Regions from separate parts of the Blautia fusiformis genome, predicted to be linked through region 2. Evidence: riboswitches for the same ligand, from Rfam matches in the RefSeq annotation. Region 2 holds a riboswitch; the other holds the start of a gene.

Region 1 (4,124 bases), on a different contig from region 2:
TTCCCTCAGGTATCTCTTCCACCACGGACAGTATCTCGTAGATTAAATCTTCATCCAGTATTTTTCCCATAATTATTCCTCCGAAATCCTGCTGGCAATTTTCATAGCATGCTTTCATAAATAAAATATCTGTCTTTTCGTGGACGCCTGTACCAGACCGTCCTCTCAGCCTGAGTTTTACAGTGCAGTTCCTTTCTTTGGAATAAACAAACGGCTCATATCTGTATGTTCCAGCTTAAGAAGTGAAATTTTTTTGTCAATTCCTCCGGCATAGCCCGTCAAGCTTCCATTTGTTCCTATGACTCGATGGCAGGGAATGATAATGGAAATTTCATTATGTCCAACCGCACCGCCTACTGCCTGGGCGGACATATGGGAAGTGTTTTTCATCACTGCAATTCTGCGCGCAATTTCTCCATATGTAATCGTCTGTCCATAGGGAATATCCAGTAAAATCTGCCACACTGCCTTTCTGAATGTTGAACCGTTCGGATGAAGTGGTGGAGTAAAGTTCGGTTCTTCACCGGAGAAATATACATCCAGCCATTTTTTTGCTTCTGTGAGAATTTTCGTTTCCTGTGGAACATAATCTTCCGGAAGTGTATTTGCAAAATATTTCTGTCCTTCAAACCACAAACCGGTAAGTCCGATTTCATCTGCAGCAAGTAAAATATCTCCGATTAGCGATTTATATTTGCATGTGTATACCATATTTTTCCCCCCCCACATTCATTTATCTCTACAATATTTTCTATAGCATTCCTCTTAATTAACACAAATGTCACATGCGCGTCCCCTCTGCGATTTCCTCGACATTGTGAGTTTTATCCCAACAAGCAGCAGGAGATTGCTGATATTCTTGACAATTTATAATATTATACCATTTTTGTTTTGAACATGCTATAATGCTGTTGCTGCCGAACCTCCAGCTGAAAGGATGTAAAGTCCTATGACAAGTTCTATAATTACTTTCTTTGTTTCTGTTATGGCAACTGTGGCTAGGCTGGACAGAAACGACAGGCAGTAACAGCCTAAAGGATTAAACCACCTTACATAAACGGAACAAGAACCCCCGGAAGTCTCGACCACTTCCGGGGATTTTCGTATCAAATTCGTATCACGGGATCGTCAAACCCAGTGTTTTTCCTGCTTTTAAAAGTTTTTCAATACTCTCTCCACAACAATATAAAAAGCGGCAGAGCCTCTATTTTTGCAGGCTCTACCGCTTTCTATCTGAATTCCCCTCAAAAAATCTTTATATCAGAACAGTCCTGTGATCTTACCGCTCTCGTCTACGTCGATCTTGGTTGCTGCCGGTACTTTCGGAAGTCCTGGCATGGTCATGATCTCACCTGTCAGTGCAACAATAAATCCTGCACCTGCGGAAATCTTAAGATTTCTTACTGTTACCTCGAAATCTGTCGGAGCACCAAGCTTTGTCTGGTCGTCTGTTAAGCTGTACTGGGTCTTAGCTACACAGATCGGGCAGTTGCCAAATCCAAGTGCCTCCAGCTGTTTCGCCTGCTTCTGGGCATTTGCTGTAAGAACCACTTTCTTTCCACCATAAACCTTCTGTACGATCTGGTTCAGTTTGTCCTCGATGGAGCCTTCCAGCTCATAAGCATATGTGAAGTCATTCGGCTCTTCAACAAGACGGATTACTTCCTCAGCGAGCTTGATTCCGCCTTCGCCACCTTTTGCCCATACCTCTGAAAGTGCTACGTTTACGCCAAGCTCCTTGCATTTTGCTTCCACAAAATCAAGCTCTGCCTTGGTATCGGTCGGGAATGCGTTAATAGCTACCACACATGGGAGCTTATATACATTTTTGATATTGCTTACATGCTTCAGAAGGTTCGGGATACCTTTTTCAAGAGCCTCGAGGTTCTCATTGTTAAGATCCGCTTTTGCAACACCGCCATTATATTTCAGAGCACGTACGGTTGCTACGATAACAACGGCACTTGGTGTAAGACCTGCCATACGGCACTTGATATCCAGGAATTTCTCAGCTCCAAGATCAGCACCGAATCCAGCCTCTGTGATGGCATAATCAGCAAGCTTCATAGCCATCTTTGTAGCTGTTACGGAGTTACATCCGTGAGCGATGTTTGCGAATGGTCCGCCGTGAACGATTGCCGGAACATGCTCCAGTGTCTGAACAAGGTTTGGTTTCAGGGCATCCTTCAGAAGTGCTGTCATAGCACCCTCTGCGTGAAGATCTCCTGCTGTTACCGGTTTCTGCTCAGCAACCTTGCCATAAGTGTATCCGATGATGATTCTGGAAAGTCTCTCTTTCAGATCTTTGATATCACTTGCCAGACAGAGAACTGCCATGATCTCAGATGCTACGGTAATGTCATATCCGTCCTCACGCGGCATACCGTTTGTTCTTCCGCCAAGTCCATCTACTACATTACGAAGCTGACGGTCGTTCATATCCACGCAACGTCTCCAGGTGATCTTTCTTGGGTCGATGTTCAGCTCATTTCCCTGGAAAATATGGTTGTCGATCATTGCTGCAAGAAGGTTGTTTGCCGCACCGATTGCATGGAAATCACCGGTAAAATGAAGGTTGATATCCTCCATCGGAACTACCTGTGCATAGCCGCCGCCTGCCGCACCACCTTTGACACCGAATACCGGTCCCAGGGATGGCTCACGAAGAGCTACCATAACATTTTTTCCAAGTCTCTGCATTCCATCTGCAAGACCTACCGTTGTAGTTGTTTTTCCTTCCCCGGCCGGTGTCGGGTTGATAGCTGTCACAAGAATCAGTTTGCCGTCTTTTTTGTCTGTTTCTTTCAGGAGATTATAGTCGATCTTTGCTTTGTATTTACCATACTGCTCCAGATATTTGTCATCAATACCTGCTTTCTCTGCAATCTTGGTAATTGGCTCCATTGTGCACTCCTGTGCAATCTCGATGTCACTTTTAAATCCCATAATGTTCTCCTTTCTCCGCTGCAACCGTCTGCATCTTTTATCCCATAAAAAAGAGCAGTATCTGAAGTTTTTCAAATACTGCCCAGACGGTCGACTCATCGAATCTCCGGCTCCCTCGTGGTTATCCCACAACTCCGTCAGTCACCGAAGACTTTATTAATTTGATGATTGAATACTAACATATTTATTAGTACTTGTCAAGAAATTATCAAATTATTTTTTCACTTTTAAAGTGAGCTAAGTCTAATTTTCTGAATCATTTCCGTTCTATGTATTAGTTTTCTCTCCAACATTCGTACATATCTTTTTTCATCAAATCCTCTGTTATTTAATCGTATCTTGTACTGGTCATCCGTTAATGCGACTGTCCAGACGCCATAAACATATTACCACACTTATGAAATCAAATCTGCAAATCCTGTAGATACCAGGAATAATATCAGCATTACAACCGGCACTACATAACGGATCATAAAGCGATATAACCCTGCCCGTTTGAAGTGTTCCCCATTTCGTTCCACTTCTCCTATGATCCAGTCAGGGCCGATCACCCAGCCGATCAGAATACTTGTCAAAAGTGAGATAAACGGCATCAGAAAACTGTTGCTGATATAATCCATCACATCCAGCAGCTGTCCAACGGAACCATTTGGCAGTTTAAGTTCAAAATACAGTTTGTTATAACCAAGGCAGATCAGCACTGCTGTAACAAGAGAATAGATTCCGACAGCACCACACATTTTCTTACGGGGTTTGTGATAGAGTTCCATGCAGTTTGCAACCAGTGTCTCCATGACAGACACGCAGGAAGTCAGTGCCGCAAATCCCATCATCAGGAAAAATGCAATTGCCACCGGACGGCCAAATACTCCCATGGCATCAAAAACCTTTGGCAGTGAGATAAATATCAGGCTTGGGCCGGAAGCCATTCCATCCTTTCCGAGAAATACAAAAACAGCCGGTATGATCATCATTCCTGCAAGAAACGCAACGCCGGTATCAAAGATCTCAATCTGATTTGTTGCTTTATTTAAATTAACTTCATTTTTCACATAAGAACCATATGTGATCATGATTCCCATAGATACACTTAAGGAAAAGAATAACTGGCTCATCGCATCCAGAAGGATCTCCAGGAAGCGTTTTACCGTCAATCCATGAAAATCCGGTTTGAGGTA
Region 2 (4,124 bases):
ACTGGATGACGCACTTGCAAATACCATGAAAAATTCTGCACCAAGTAAAGTTTTTTTGGATTGACATGAATCTTGTTTTTTGTTACACTAGTTCACAAATTTAAAATATCTTACACAAGGGAGGAAATGCAATGGGTACTATTATTGGTGAAGGCATTACGTTTGATGACGTCCTTCTGGTTCCGGCTTATTCTAAAGTGATTCCGAATCAGGTAGATGTTTCAACGTATTTAACCAAGAAAGTAAAGCTGAATATCCCCATGATGAGTGCGGGAATGGACACAGTTACAGAGCACAGAATGGCAATTGCCATGGCCAGACAGGGTGGTATCGGTATCATCCACAAGAATATGTCCATCGAAGCACAGGCAGAAGAGGTTGATAAGGTTAAACGTTCTGAGAACGGTGTTATTACAGATCCATTTTATCTTTCACCGGAGCATACACTGAAAGATGCCAATGATCTGATGGCGAAATACCGTATTTCCGGTGTTCCGATCACAGAAGGCAGAAAGCTTGTAGGTATTATCACAAACCGTGATCTTAAATTTGAGACAGATTTCAGCAGAAAGATCAAGGAGTGCATGACTTCTGAAGGACTGATCACAGCCAAGGAAGGAATCACACTTGAGGATGCCAAGAAGATCCTTGCGAAATCCCGTAAGGAGAAATTACCCATTGTAGATGACGACTTTAATTTAAAAGGACTCATTACCATCAAGGATATCGAGAAACAGATCAAATATCCGCTTGCAGCCAAGGATGCACAGGGACGTCTTCTCTGTGGTGCGGCAGTTGGTATCACAGCCAATGTACTTGCACGTGTAGATGCACTTGTGAAAGCGAATGTGGATGTAATCGTAATTGATTCCGCACATGGTCATTCTGAGAATATCTTAAAAGCAGTCCGCGAGATCAAGGCTGCATATCCGGAACTTCAGGTTATCGCAGGTAACGTTGCAACAGGAGCAGCTACCAAGGCACTGATCGAAGCTGGTGTAGATGCAGTTAAAGTTGGTATCGGACCTGGATCTATCTGTACCACACGTGTTGTTGCAGGTATCGGTGTACCGCAGGTTACTGCTGTTATGGATTGCTATGAAGTAGCCAACAGCTACGGAATCCCGATCATCGCAGATGGTGGAATCAAGTATTCCGGAGACATCACCAAGGCTATCGCGGCAGGCGCCAATGTCTGCATGATGGGCAGCATGTTTGCTGGATGCGATGAGAGCCCGGGAACATTCGAGCTCTATCAGGGAAGAAAATATAAAGTATACCGTGGAATGGGATCTATTGCAGCTATGGAGAACGGCAGCAAGGATCGTTACTTCCAGGAGAACGCCAAGAAGCTTGTTCCAGAAGGTGTTGAAGGACGTGTTGCATACAAAGGACACGTTGAGGATACCGTATTCCAGTTAATTGGCGGTTTAAGATCCGGTATGGGTTACTGCGGAGCAGAGAACATTGAGAAGCTGAAAACAACAGGCAGATTCATTAAGATCTCCGCTGCATCTCTCAAGGAGTCACATCCACATGACATCCATATCACAAAAGAGGCTCCAAACTACAGTGTAGATGAATAATAAAGGAAAAAAAGGTAAGACCGGTAAAAAGTCACCCAGGCCGTCCCATAGCGGGCGGCCTGTTTCCGTAAAGAAAACTTCCTCCGGGTCTTCCAGAAGAAAAAAGAAGTCTTTGAGAAAAAAGAACCCGATCAAGATCCTGCAGAGGATTGTGCTGATATGTATCATTGTGATCGTTGCTTTTGCTGCGTGTGCGTTAGGATACGCATTTTTTGAGATGCGCATGGAACAGAGTGAAACTCAGTCCGGACAGGAAGAAATATCCGGGAATGCCAGCGGAAATGGCGGACCGGAACAATGGCAGGCAGAAGGAGCACCTTTTATTGATGTGGAGCTTCTGACACCGAATTCCTATTCCAGACCACAGATTTCTATCGAACAGGTAAATTATATAGCCATTCATTATACGGCCAATCCGGGATCTACTGCCATATCCAACCGGAATTATTTTGAAAATCTTGCGACAACGCAGGACAACAAAGTCAGCAGTCATTTTGTGATAGGTTTGGAGGGAGAAGTGGTACAATGTATTCCCACTTCAGAAATATCCTATGCCACAAATTCCAGAAATGTAGATACCATATCCATTGAATGCTGCCATCCGGATGAAACAGGGCAGTTTAATACAGCAACCTATGATTCGGCGGTAAAGCTGACAGCGTGGCTTTGTACACGCTTTGGACTGACTTCGGATCAGGTGATCCGTCATTATGATGTCACAGGTAAAGACTGTCCGAAGTATTACGTGGAAAATCCCGATGCATGGATCCAGATGAAATCAGACATTGCAGCACAGATCCAGACAGATTATGCATTACAGGGGAAATAAAGTGTTATTGTTTATTTTGTGAGCAACAAGAAGTCTGGAAAAATAATTTCTGAAAATAGGGGCTTGAAAATTAAGAAGAAGTATTGTAGTATAACAGCAGAAGCTGCATGACTGGCGGAAAGTAGGATTACCTACAGGGAGTGCAGTGAAGTGAGAAGCCGACCGCCTGGGCAGCCTGATAAGGGGTGTCCAGGCGGTTTTTTGTTACCGTTCATATCCTGGGATAAGCCCCGGGCCTTACATTAGACAAGGAGGACTGTGAAAAATGACGACATTTTCACTTGAAAAAGAACTGAAAGAAAATTCCTATCCGGGAAGAGGAATTGTGATCGGACGTTCCGCTGACGGGAAACATGCAGTTACTGCATATTTTATTATGGGAAGAAGCGAGAACAGCAGAAACCGTATTTTTGTTGAGGATGGGGAAGGAATCCGTACACAGGCTTTTGATCCGTCCAAGCTTACAGACCCGAGCCTGATCATTTATGCACCGGTACGTGTCCTTGGAAATAAGACCATCGTAACAAACGGTGATCAGACAGATACGATCTATGAGGGAATGGACAGACAGCTCACCTTTGAACAGTCTCTCCGCAGCAGAGAGTTTGAGCCGGATGCGCCGAACTATACACCTCGTATTTCAGGTGTTCTTCATGTTGAAGACGGTAAATTCAATTATGCGATGTCTATTTTAAAGAGCAATAACGGAAATCCGGATTCCTGTCTTCGTTATACATTTGCCTATGAGAATGCGGCGGCAGGACAGGGACGTTTTATCCATACTTATAAATGCGATGGAAATCCACTTCCAAGTTTCGAGGGAGAGCCGAAGCTGGTAGAGATCCCAAGCGATATTGATGAGTTTACGGATCTCCTCTGGAAGAGCCTGAACCAGGATAATAAAGTTTCTCTCTTTGTTCGTTTTATTGACATTGAGACAGGAAAATATGAATCCAGGATCGTAAACAAGAATAAATAAGAAAATAGGGATATCACAGAGAACGGAGGAGCTTTTTCATGAAAGAATTACAGTTAAAATACGGATGTAACCCAAATCAGAAACCATCAAAGATCTATATGGCAGATGGAAGTGAGCTTCCGATCCAGGTACTCTCCGGAAGACCAGGATACATCAACTTCCTGGATGCCTTTAATGGCTGGCAGCTGGTACGTGACCTTAAGAAAGCAACCGGACTTCCGGCAGCAACTTCATTTAAGCATGTATCTCCGGCAGGTGCTTCCATCGGACTTCCGCTGAATGAGACACTGGCAAAGATCTACTGGGTAGGTGATATGGACTGGAAGAATTTTTCCCCGCTTGCATGTGCGTATGCAAGAGCAAGAGGTGCAGATCGTATGTCATCATTTGGTGATTTTATTTCTCTTTCTGATGTCTGCGACAAAGATACCGCAATGCTGATCAAGAGAGAGGTTTCTGATGGTGTGATCGCACCAGGATATACAGAGGAGGCTCTTGAAATTCTGAAGCAGAAGAAAAAAGGCAATTACAATGTGATCCAGATCGATGAAAACTATGTTCCAGAACCTTTGGAGCACAAACAGGTATTTGGAGTCACCTTTGAGCAGGGCCGCCAGGAGCTGGCAATTGATGATGCGCTGATCTCCAATATTGTAACAGAGAATAAAGAGCTTACGGAAGAAGCCAAGAGAGATATGAAGGTTTCTCTGATCATCCTGAAATATACACA

Evidence for each region. Region 2 has a riboswitch for ZMP and ZTP ahead of LKD46_RS12925 (IMP cyclohydrolase). Riboswitches for the same ligand answer to the same signal wherever they lie in the genome.
Region 1: it holds a riboswitch for ZMP and ZTP, as region 2 does, so the genes downstream of both, LKD46_RS04110 (formate--tetrahydrofolate ligase) here and LKD46_RS12925 (IMP cyclohydrolase) in region 2, are expected to answer to the same signal.

Annotation. Positions count from the first base shown of each region.
Region 1 is NZ_JAJEPT010000003.1:123,219-127,342, reverse strand. Features, by position in the region: gene LKD46_RS04120 (MGMT family protein) at 1-70, opposite strand, end outside; gene LKD46_RS04115 (methylated-DNA--[protein]-cysteine S-methyltransferase) at 178-711, opposite strand; gene LKD46_RS04110 (formate--tetrahydrofolate ligase) at 1,261-2,946, opposite strand; ZMP/ZTP riboswitch at 3,020-3,101, opposite strand; gene LKD46_RS04105 (sodium-dependent transporter) at 3,342-4,124, opposite strand, start outside.
Region 2 is NZ_JAJEPT010000015.1:55,557-59,680, reverse strand. Features, by position in the region: gene LKD46_RS12940 (DUF6106 family protein) at 1-64, shown strand, start outside; gene guaB (IMP dehydrogenase) at 132-1,586, shown strand; gene LKD46_RS12930 (peptidoglycan recognition protein family protein) at 1,699-2,415, shown strand; ZMP/ZTP riboswitch at 2,513-2,594, shown strand; gene LKD46_RS12925 (IMP cyclohydrolase) at 2,681-3,394, shown strand; gene LKD46_RS12920 (phosphoribosylaminoimidazolecarboxamide formyltransferase) at 3,433-4,124, shown strand, end outside.